One region of the Luteococcus sp. genome, then DNA from elsewhere that is predicted to be linked to it. Evidence: riboswitches for the same ligand, from Rfam matches in the RefSeq annotation. Region 1 holds a riboswitch; the other holds the start of a gene.
What was found. Region 1 has a riboswitch for thiamine pyrophosphate ahead of ACHFFZ_RS08175 (ECF transporter S component). Riboswitches for the same ligand answer to the same signal wherever they lie in the genome.

Region 2: linked by a shared signal. The riboswitch ahead of thiC (phosphomethylpyrimidine synthase ThiC) and the one ahead of ACHFFZ_RS08175 (ECF transporter S component) in region 1 are both predicted to bind thiamine pyrophosphate.

Annotation. Positions count from the first base shown of each region.
Region 1 covers NZ_JBHWOO010000136.1:11,775-15,084, reverse strand. The annotation lists gene ACHFFZ_RS08180 (ABC transporter ATP-binding protein) at 1-750, opposite strand, end outside; gene ACHFFZ_RS08175 (ECF transporter S component) at 787-1,392, opposite strand; TPP riboswitch at 1,453-1,536, opposite strand; gene ACHFFZ_RS08170 (A/G-specific adenine glycosylase) at 1,563-2,423, opposite strand; gene ACHFFZ_RS08165 (hypothetical protein) at 2,526-3,245, shown strand; gene disA (DNA integrity scanning diadenylate cyclase DisA) at 3,290-3,310, opposite strand, start outside.
Region 2 covers NZ_JBHWOO010000203.1:15,395-18,704, forward strand. The annotation lists gene ACHFFZ_RS11650 (MFS transporter) at 1-296, opposite strand, end outside; gene thiC (phosphomethylpyrimidine synthase ThiC) at 293-2,014, opposite strand; TPP riboswitch at 2,009-2,118, opposite strand; gene thiD (bifunctional hydroxymethylpyrimidine kinase/phosphomethylpyrimidine kinase) at 2,173-3,003, shown strand; gene ACHFFZ_RS11665 (hypothetical protein) at 3,135-3,263, shown strand.

The DNA of each region.
Region 1 (3,310 bases):
GCCCAGGCCTGGTGGCAGTGCCGCGCCTGGCACCCACACCCCGGCGGCGAGCAGGGCATCGCGCTGTTCGGTGAAGACCCTCGCCGGAGGCCCGTCGGCCAGGACGCCCCCACCGGGGGCGAGCACCAGCACCCGGTCCACCAGCTCGGCCCACAGCTCCACGCGGTGCTCCACCACCACCAGGGTGGTCCCGCGCTCCCGGCACAGCCCGGCGACCACGTCGCGCACCTCCCGCGCCCCCTCGGGATCGAGGTTGGCGGTCGGTTCGTCAAGCAGCAGGGTGTTCGCCTGCATCGCCAGCGCGCCGGCGATCACCAGCCGCTGCTTCTGGCCTCCCGAGAGGGCCGAGGTGGGGCGGTCGAGCTGCACGTCCAGGCCGACCGCGTCCAGGCAGGCGCGCACCCTGGGCCAGATCTGGTCGCGCGGCAGACCCATGTTCTCGCAGCCGAAGGCTACGTCGTCACCCACCCGCGCCAGCACCACCTGCGTGTCGGGGTCCTGCATCACCAGGCCCACCTGGCCGCGCCCTCGGGTGGGGTGGCGGCCGTCGACGAGCAGCCGGCCGGACTCCTCACCCTCCTCGGCGCCGCCGAGCACGCCCGCCATGGCATGCACCAGGGTGGACTTGCCCGCGCCGGAGGCGCCGAGCAGAAGCACCTTCTCACCGTCCTCGATGGTGAAGCTGGCGCCGTGCACCGCCCAGCCGGTGCGCCCGGCGTGGCGCCAGCCCCAGTCCTCGGCGACGATCATGGCGCGGTTGGGTTCATGAGGTGGCTGGTGCCGCGCTCAGCGGGACTCGCGCCCGGAGGCGAAGCGGTCCAGCGCACCGGCGCCGGCCAGGGCACGGGTGAGCAGCCAACCCAGCAGCCCGGCCAGGACCGCTCCCGAGATGAGCAGGCAGACCAGGTAGGTGCCGTTGAAGGCCAGCGACTTGGCATGGTTGCCCAGGATGAACTCGTTGACCCAGGCCGCGGCACCGGCACCGGCGCCGGCCAGCATGGCCACGCCCAGGTTCCAGCGACGGTAGGCGGCCAGGGCGAAGACGACCTCGGCCCCGAGTCCCTGCGCGAAGCCCGAGGCGACGGTCTCCCATCCCCAGATGGTGCCCAGTGCCATCGAGACGATCGCGGCCAGCAGCTCGACGAACAGGGCGGCGCCGGGCTTGCGGATCACCAGCGCCCCGAGCGGGCCGCCCAGCAGCCAGACTCCGGCGAGCAGGCCGCCTAGGCCGGGGGTCAGCGCGTCGACCGACTCGAAGGCCGCATAGCCGGGGCCGTTGTAGGCGAAGAAGACCAGGCCGATCGCCACGCCCAGCACGGCGGCCACGACGATGTCGACCACGCGCCAGCCCTTGGTCGACGCGGGGCGGGTGAGGTCTTCGGTGGTGTCCATGGTGTGCCTTCATCGTCGGGGGCACGGGTGACAGCCGGATCTCGACTGCCTGCAAGAGGCCTCCCTGCGCCGGCATGACCCGGGTCAGGTTCGACGGTCGAGGGCGCGTGCCCTCCTCTCAGCCCGACGCTTCGGACTCCCGTGTGCGCCGCCCAAGCTACCAGCTGTCCTCACAGGCGCAGAAGTCCCGCGTCGCGGCGCACCAGCTCGTCGTCCAGCAGCCCGGACAGGCAGCGTTCGGCCTGGCTGCGGTCGGTCCACGCCTCCAGCGCCAGCTCGACGGGCACGCCGTCGGGGCTGTGCCGCACCAGGTCGAGGATCACGCCTCGGCACTGGCGGTCAGTGCCGTGCCAGGCCTGTGGCTTGCGGGGCGGTCCTTCATGGGCGGGGTACCCGGCGGCCCGCCAGGCGCAGAGCTCCGAGACCGGGCAGTCCTCGCACCGGGGGCTGCGCGCGGTGCAGACCAGCGCCCCCAGCTCCATCGAGGAGGCCGCCCAGAGGGCTGCAGTGGCCTCGTCCTCGGGCAGCCAGGCCTCGGCCTCGCGCCACTCCGCCACGGTGGGTGAGGCCGAGGGGAACTGCTGGCCGCCCTCGACGCGCGCCAGCAGGCGGCGGATGTTGGTGTCCAGGACGACGGCCCGCCCGCCATGGGCAAAGGACAGGATCGCGGCGGCGGTGTACTGCCCGACCCCGGGCAGGGCCCGCAATTCCTCCAGGGTGGTGGGCACCTGGCCCTGGTGTTCCTGGGCGATGGCGACGGCGGCGCGGTGCAGGCGCTGGGCGCGTCGCGGATATCCCAGCCGGCCCCAGGCCGCGACGGCCGCGCCCGGCTCCTCGGCGGCGAGGTCGTCGGGGGTGGGCCAGCGCTCCATCCACTCCTGCCAGGGGCCGAGCACCCGGGCCACGGGCGTCTGCTGGAGCATGAACTCGCTCACCATCACGCCCCATGGGGTGCTGCGGCGCCACGGGAGGTCACGCCGGTTCTGTTCGAACCACTGGTTGACCAGCCACACCACCCGCTGCCTGTCCATCGCGCCAGCCTAGTGGTCCCGCACGGGCTCGTTCGCCACGCGCAGGCCCGCCTCTTGGCAGGGCTGCTGGCCGTGGTCGCGGTTCGCTCCTACGATCAGCACATGAACTCGCTGATGCAGCCCTCCGACCCGGAGTCCAGGAACACCTACTGGCTGCGTCGCGGCATCGTCGCGCTCGCCGCCCTGGTCTCGGTCGCCCTGGTGTGGTGGGTGCTGTCGGGCCTGTTCGGCAACAACAAGTCCGACATCAGTGCGGTCCCGCAGAACCCTGCCTCGCTGGCCTCGGTGGGCGTGACGCCAAGCCCCAGCGCCACGCCCAGTGCCTCACCCAGCCCGAGCGCCTCGTCCACACCCAGCGCCTCGGCCAGTCCGAGCAGCTCGGCGAGTGCCAGCGAGTCGCCCACGCCGACCCCCAATCCCACGCCCACGGGGCCGGTGCCCTGCACGACCGAGGTGCTCTCGGTGACGGTCGAGGGCGACAAGCGCCCCACCGCGGGTGCCTCCACCGCCTTCCAGGTCCAGGTGGCCAATGGGGACTCCATGGCCTGCGTCCTCGACCTGGACGAGAGCCCGCTCGTGCTGGAGGTCACCTCCGGCCCAGACCGGATCTGGACCACGGCACACTGCGCCAAGTGGGCGCCCCGCGGCACCCAGACCATCCGTCCCGGCGAGCCGTGGAAGACCTCGGTGACCTGGCAGGGCAAGCGCTCCAAGGATGGGTGCGGCCTGCGCGAGGAGGCGCTGCGGCCGGGCACCTACCGTGCCGCCGCCACGCTGGACGGCGTCAGCTCCCGTGCCCTGGTGATGAACCTGCAGGCCTGATCCGGCGACGCCCCGCCCCACGGGGTCGGCGCAGGGGCACGGGCTCAGTCCAGGCGGTCGCCGTA
Region 2 (3,310 bases), on a different contig from region 1:
ACCTGGTGCGTGGGCAGGCAGGCGATCAACAGCGAGCAGGCGGCGGTGCCGGCGATGGCCAGGGCCGTGGTGTGGGTGCGGCCCGCCCGGTCGGCGATGCGCCCGAAGACCATCGCACCGACCGGGCGGCCCAGCAGCATCGCCATCACCACGATCGCGGTGCCGGAGGCGGCCGCGGTGGGCCCGGCCAGCGTCTTCATCGCCGGCGCCAGCGCGAGGGCGGGCAGGAAGATGTTGACCTGGTCGACGTAGTTGCCCACCACCCCACCGGTGACCGCCGAGCGGCGGTGGGTCATGAGGTCCTTTCGGCGGCGTCGAGGTAGACGCTGGCGCCCAGCTCGAGGAATTCCTGCGCCTTCTGCGCCATCCCCTCGTCTGCTGTGGCGACCCCGGAGCCGTAGGCGTCGCGGATGTCCTGGCTGATGCGCATGCTGCAGAACTTCGGCCCGCACATGCTGCAGAAGTGCGCCGTCTTGGCCGGTTCGGCGGGCAGCGTCTCGTCGTGGAAGGCGATCGCGGTCTCCGGGTCGAGCGAGAGCGCGAACTGGTCGTGCCAGCGGAACTCGAAGCGGGCCTTGCTCAGGGCGTCGTCGCGCTGCTGCGCCCCGGGATGGTGCTTGGCGACGTCGGCGGCGTGGGCGGCGATCTTGTAGGTGATCACGCCGGTCTTCACGTCGTCACGGTTGGGCAGGCCCAGGTGCTCCTTGGGCGTGACGTAGCAGAGCATCGCGGTGCCGCCCATGGCGATGGTGGCGGCGCCGATGGCCGAAGTGATGTGGTCGTAGCCGGGGGCAATGTCGGTGACCAGCGGCCCGAGGGTGTAGAAGGGCGCGCCGTGGCACCACTCCTGCTCCAGGCGCACGTTCTCCTCCACCAGGTCGAGCGGGATGTGGCCCGGACCCTCCACCATCACCTGCACGTCGTACCTCCAGGCGCGCTCGGTGAGCTCGGCCAGGGTGCGCAGTTCGGCCAGCTGCGCCTCGTCATTGGCGTCGGCGATGGATCCGGGCCGCAGGCCGTCGCCCAGGGAGAAGGCGACGTCGTAGCGGGCGAAGATCTCACACAGCTCGTCGAAGTTCTCGTACAGGAAGGACTCCTGGTGGTGCGCCAGGCACCAGCCGGCCATGATCGAGCCGCCGCGGCTGACGATGCCGGTGAGCCGGTTGGCGCTCAGCGGCACGTGGCGCAGCCGCACGCCGGCGTGGATGGTCATGTAGTCGACGCCCTGCTCGGCCTGCTCGATGATGGTGTCGCGGAAGATCTCCCAAGTGAGCTCGTGGGCCTGCCCGTCGACCTTCTCCAGCGCCTGGTAGATCGGCACGGTGCCGATCGGGACGGGCGCATTGCGGATGATCCACTCCCGGGTGGTGTGGATGTCGTCACCGGTGGACAGGTCCATCACGGTGTCGGCGCCCCAGCGGGTGGCCCAGCGCAGCTTGTCGACCTCCTCCTCGATGGAGCTGGTGACCGCCGAGTTGCCGATGTTGGCATTCACCTTGGTCAGGAAGGCCTTGCCGATGATCATCGGCTCGCTCTCGGGATGGTTGACGTTGGCGGGGATGATGGCGCGGCCGGCGGCCACCTCGTCGACCACCAGCTGCACGTCGACCCCCTCGCGCAGCGCGACGTAGCGCATCTCAGGGGTGACGATCCCCTGCCGGGCATAGTGCATCTGGGTGACGGTGCGGCCCTCGGTGCTGCGCAGCGGGGCGCGCTTCTCGCCCTTCCATGCCTTCGACGCCTCGCCGCGGCGCTGGGCGCTGCGGCCGTCGTCGGCCAGGTTGTGGGGGTGACCCTGGTAGGTCTCGACGTCGCCGCGTTCGCAGATCCAGTCGAGCCGTTGCGGCGGGAGCCCGACGGTGACGTCGCAGTCGGGGCCGCAGGTGCGGTAGACCAACACGTCCTCGTTGGGGCTGCCGTCGGGGCTGTCGGCCAGGCTGATCGCCGTGACGGGAACGCTCACGTCACCGTCGACGAGCATGTGGGCACGGTGCTGGGGATGGATCTCTGCCATGGTGATCTCTCTTCCTTCGCCGGCATGACCCGGTCAGGTTCGGACGGTCCGAGCGGCTCCAGCTCGATCTCAGCCCTCTGCCGAGGGCTCCCGTGGGATGCCCCAAACCCTAGACCCCACCCTTGGCGAAGCTCAACCGGGGTGGCAGGGTGTGCGCCATGACGATCCCGAACGTGCTCACCGTGGCGGGCTCCGACCCCAGCGGCGGCGCCGGCATCCAGGCCGACATGAAGACCTTCACCGCGGCAGGCTGCTTCGCCACCAGCGTCGTGACCGCCCTGACCGCGCAGAACACCCGCGGCGTCACCGGCGTGCTGCCCATCCCGGCCGACTTCGTCGACGAACAACTCACCACCCTGCTCGACGACGTGCGCATCGACGCGGTCAAGATCGGCATGCTCGGCTCGGCCGAGGTGGCGCGAGTGGTCGCACGCCACCTGCGCGAAGGGCTCGCGGGTGTCCCCGTCGTGCTCGACCCGGTGATGGTGTCCACCAGTGGCGACAGCCTGGCCGCCGAGGGGGTGCAGGAGGCGATCACCGAGCTGCTTCCCCTGGCCACGCTGGTGACGCCGAATCTGCCGGAGGCGGCGCAGCTGACCGGCACCGCCCAGGCTGGCGGCCTCGGCGCGATGGAGGCGCAGGGCCGCGCGCTGGTCGGGATGGGGGCGCGGGCGGCCCTGGTCAAGGGTGGCCACCTACCTGGGGAGGGACCGCTGACCGACCTGCTGGTCACCGCCGAGAACGTCCAGAAATTCACCGGCCGCCGGGTGGTGACCCGCAACACCCATGGCACCGGATGCACCCTGAGCTCGGCCCTGGCCTGCGGCCTGGCGCAGGCCGGCGACGACCCGGAGGCGCTCGCTAAGGCTGTCTGGCAGGCCCGTGAGTGGCTCACCCGGGCACTGGAGGATGCCGGCCAGCTGCAGGTCGGCAGTGGCGAGGGCCATGGCCCGCTCAACCACCTGGCTCCGTGGACGCCGCGAACCTGACAGGGCTTCAGGAGCCCCCGTCCGAGAAGACCCCAAGAGGCACCGAAGAAGCTCCTGAGACGGGCAAAGAATGGCTGAACAACAAGGAAACAGAGGCTTTTTCGGCCCTTCGCAGGGATATTCCTTGGAGCATGTCGGCACTCCTCGGTCTCGCCCTGCTCATCGCCATCAGCCTCGGCATCTTCACCCTCATCCCGATCCTGCTCGCACCGCTGGTGCTCGGCGGGGCGGCCCTGCTGCGTCGGGGGCCTGCTACCTGAGGATGATGCCCCGGGCCCTGTGGTGCTCCTGTGGTACCAGCGGAGTC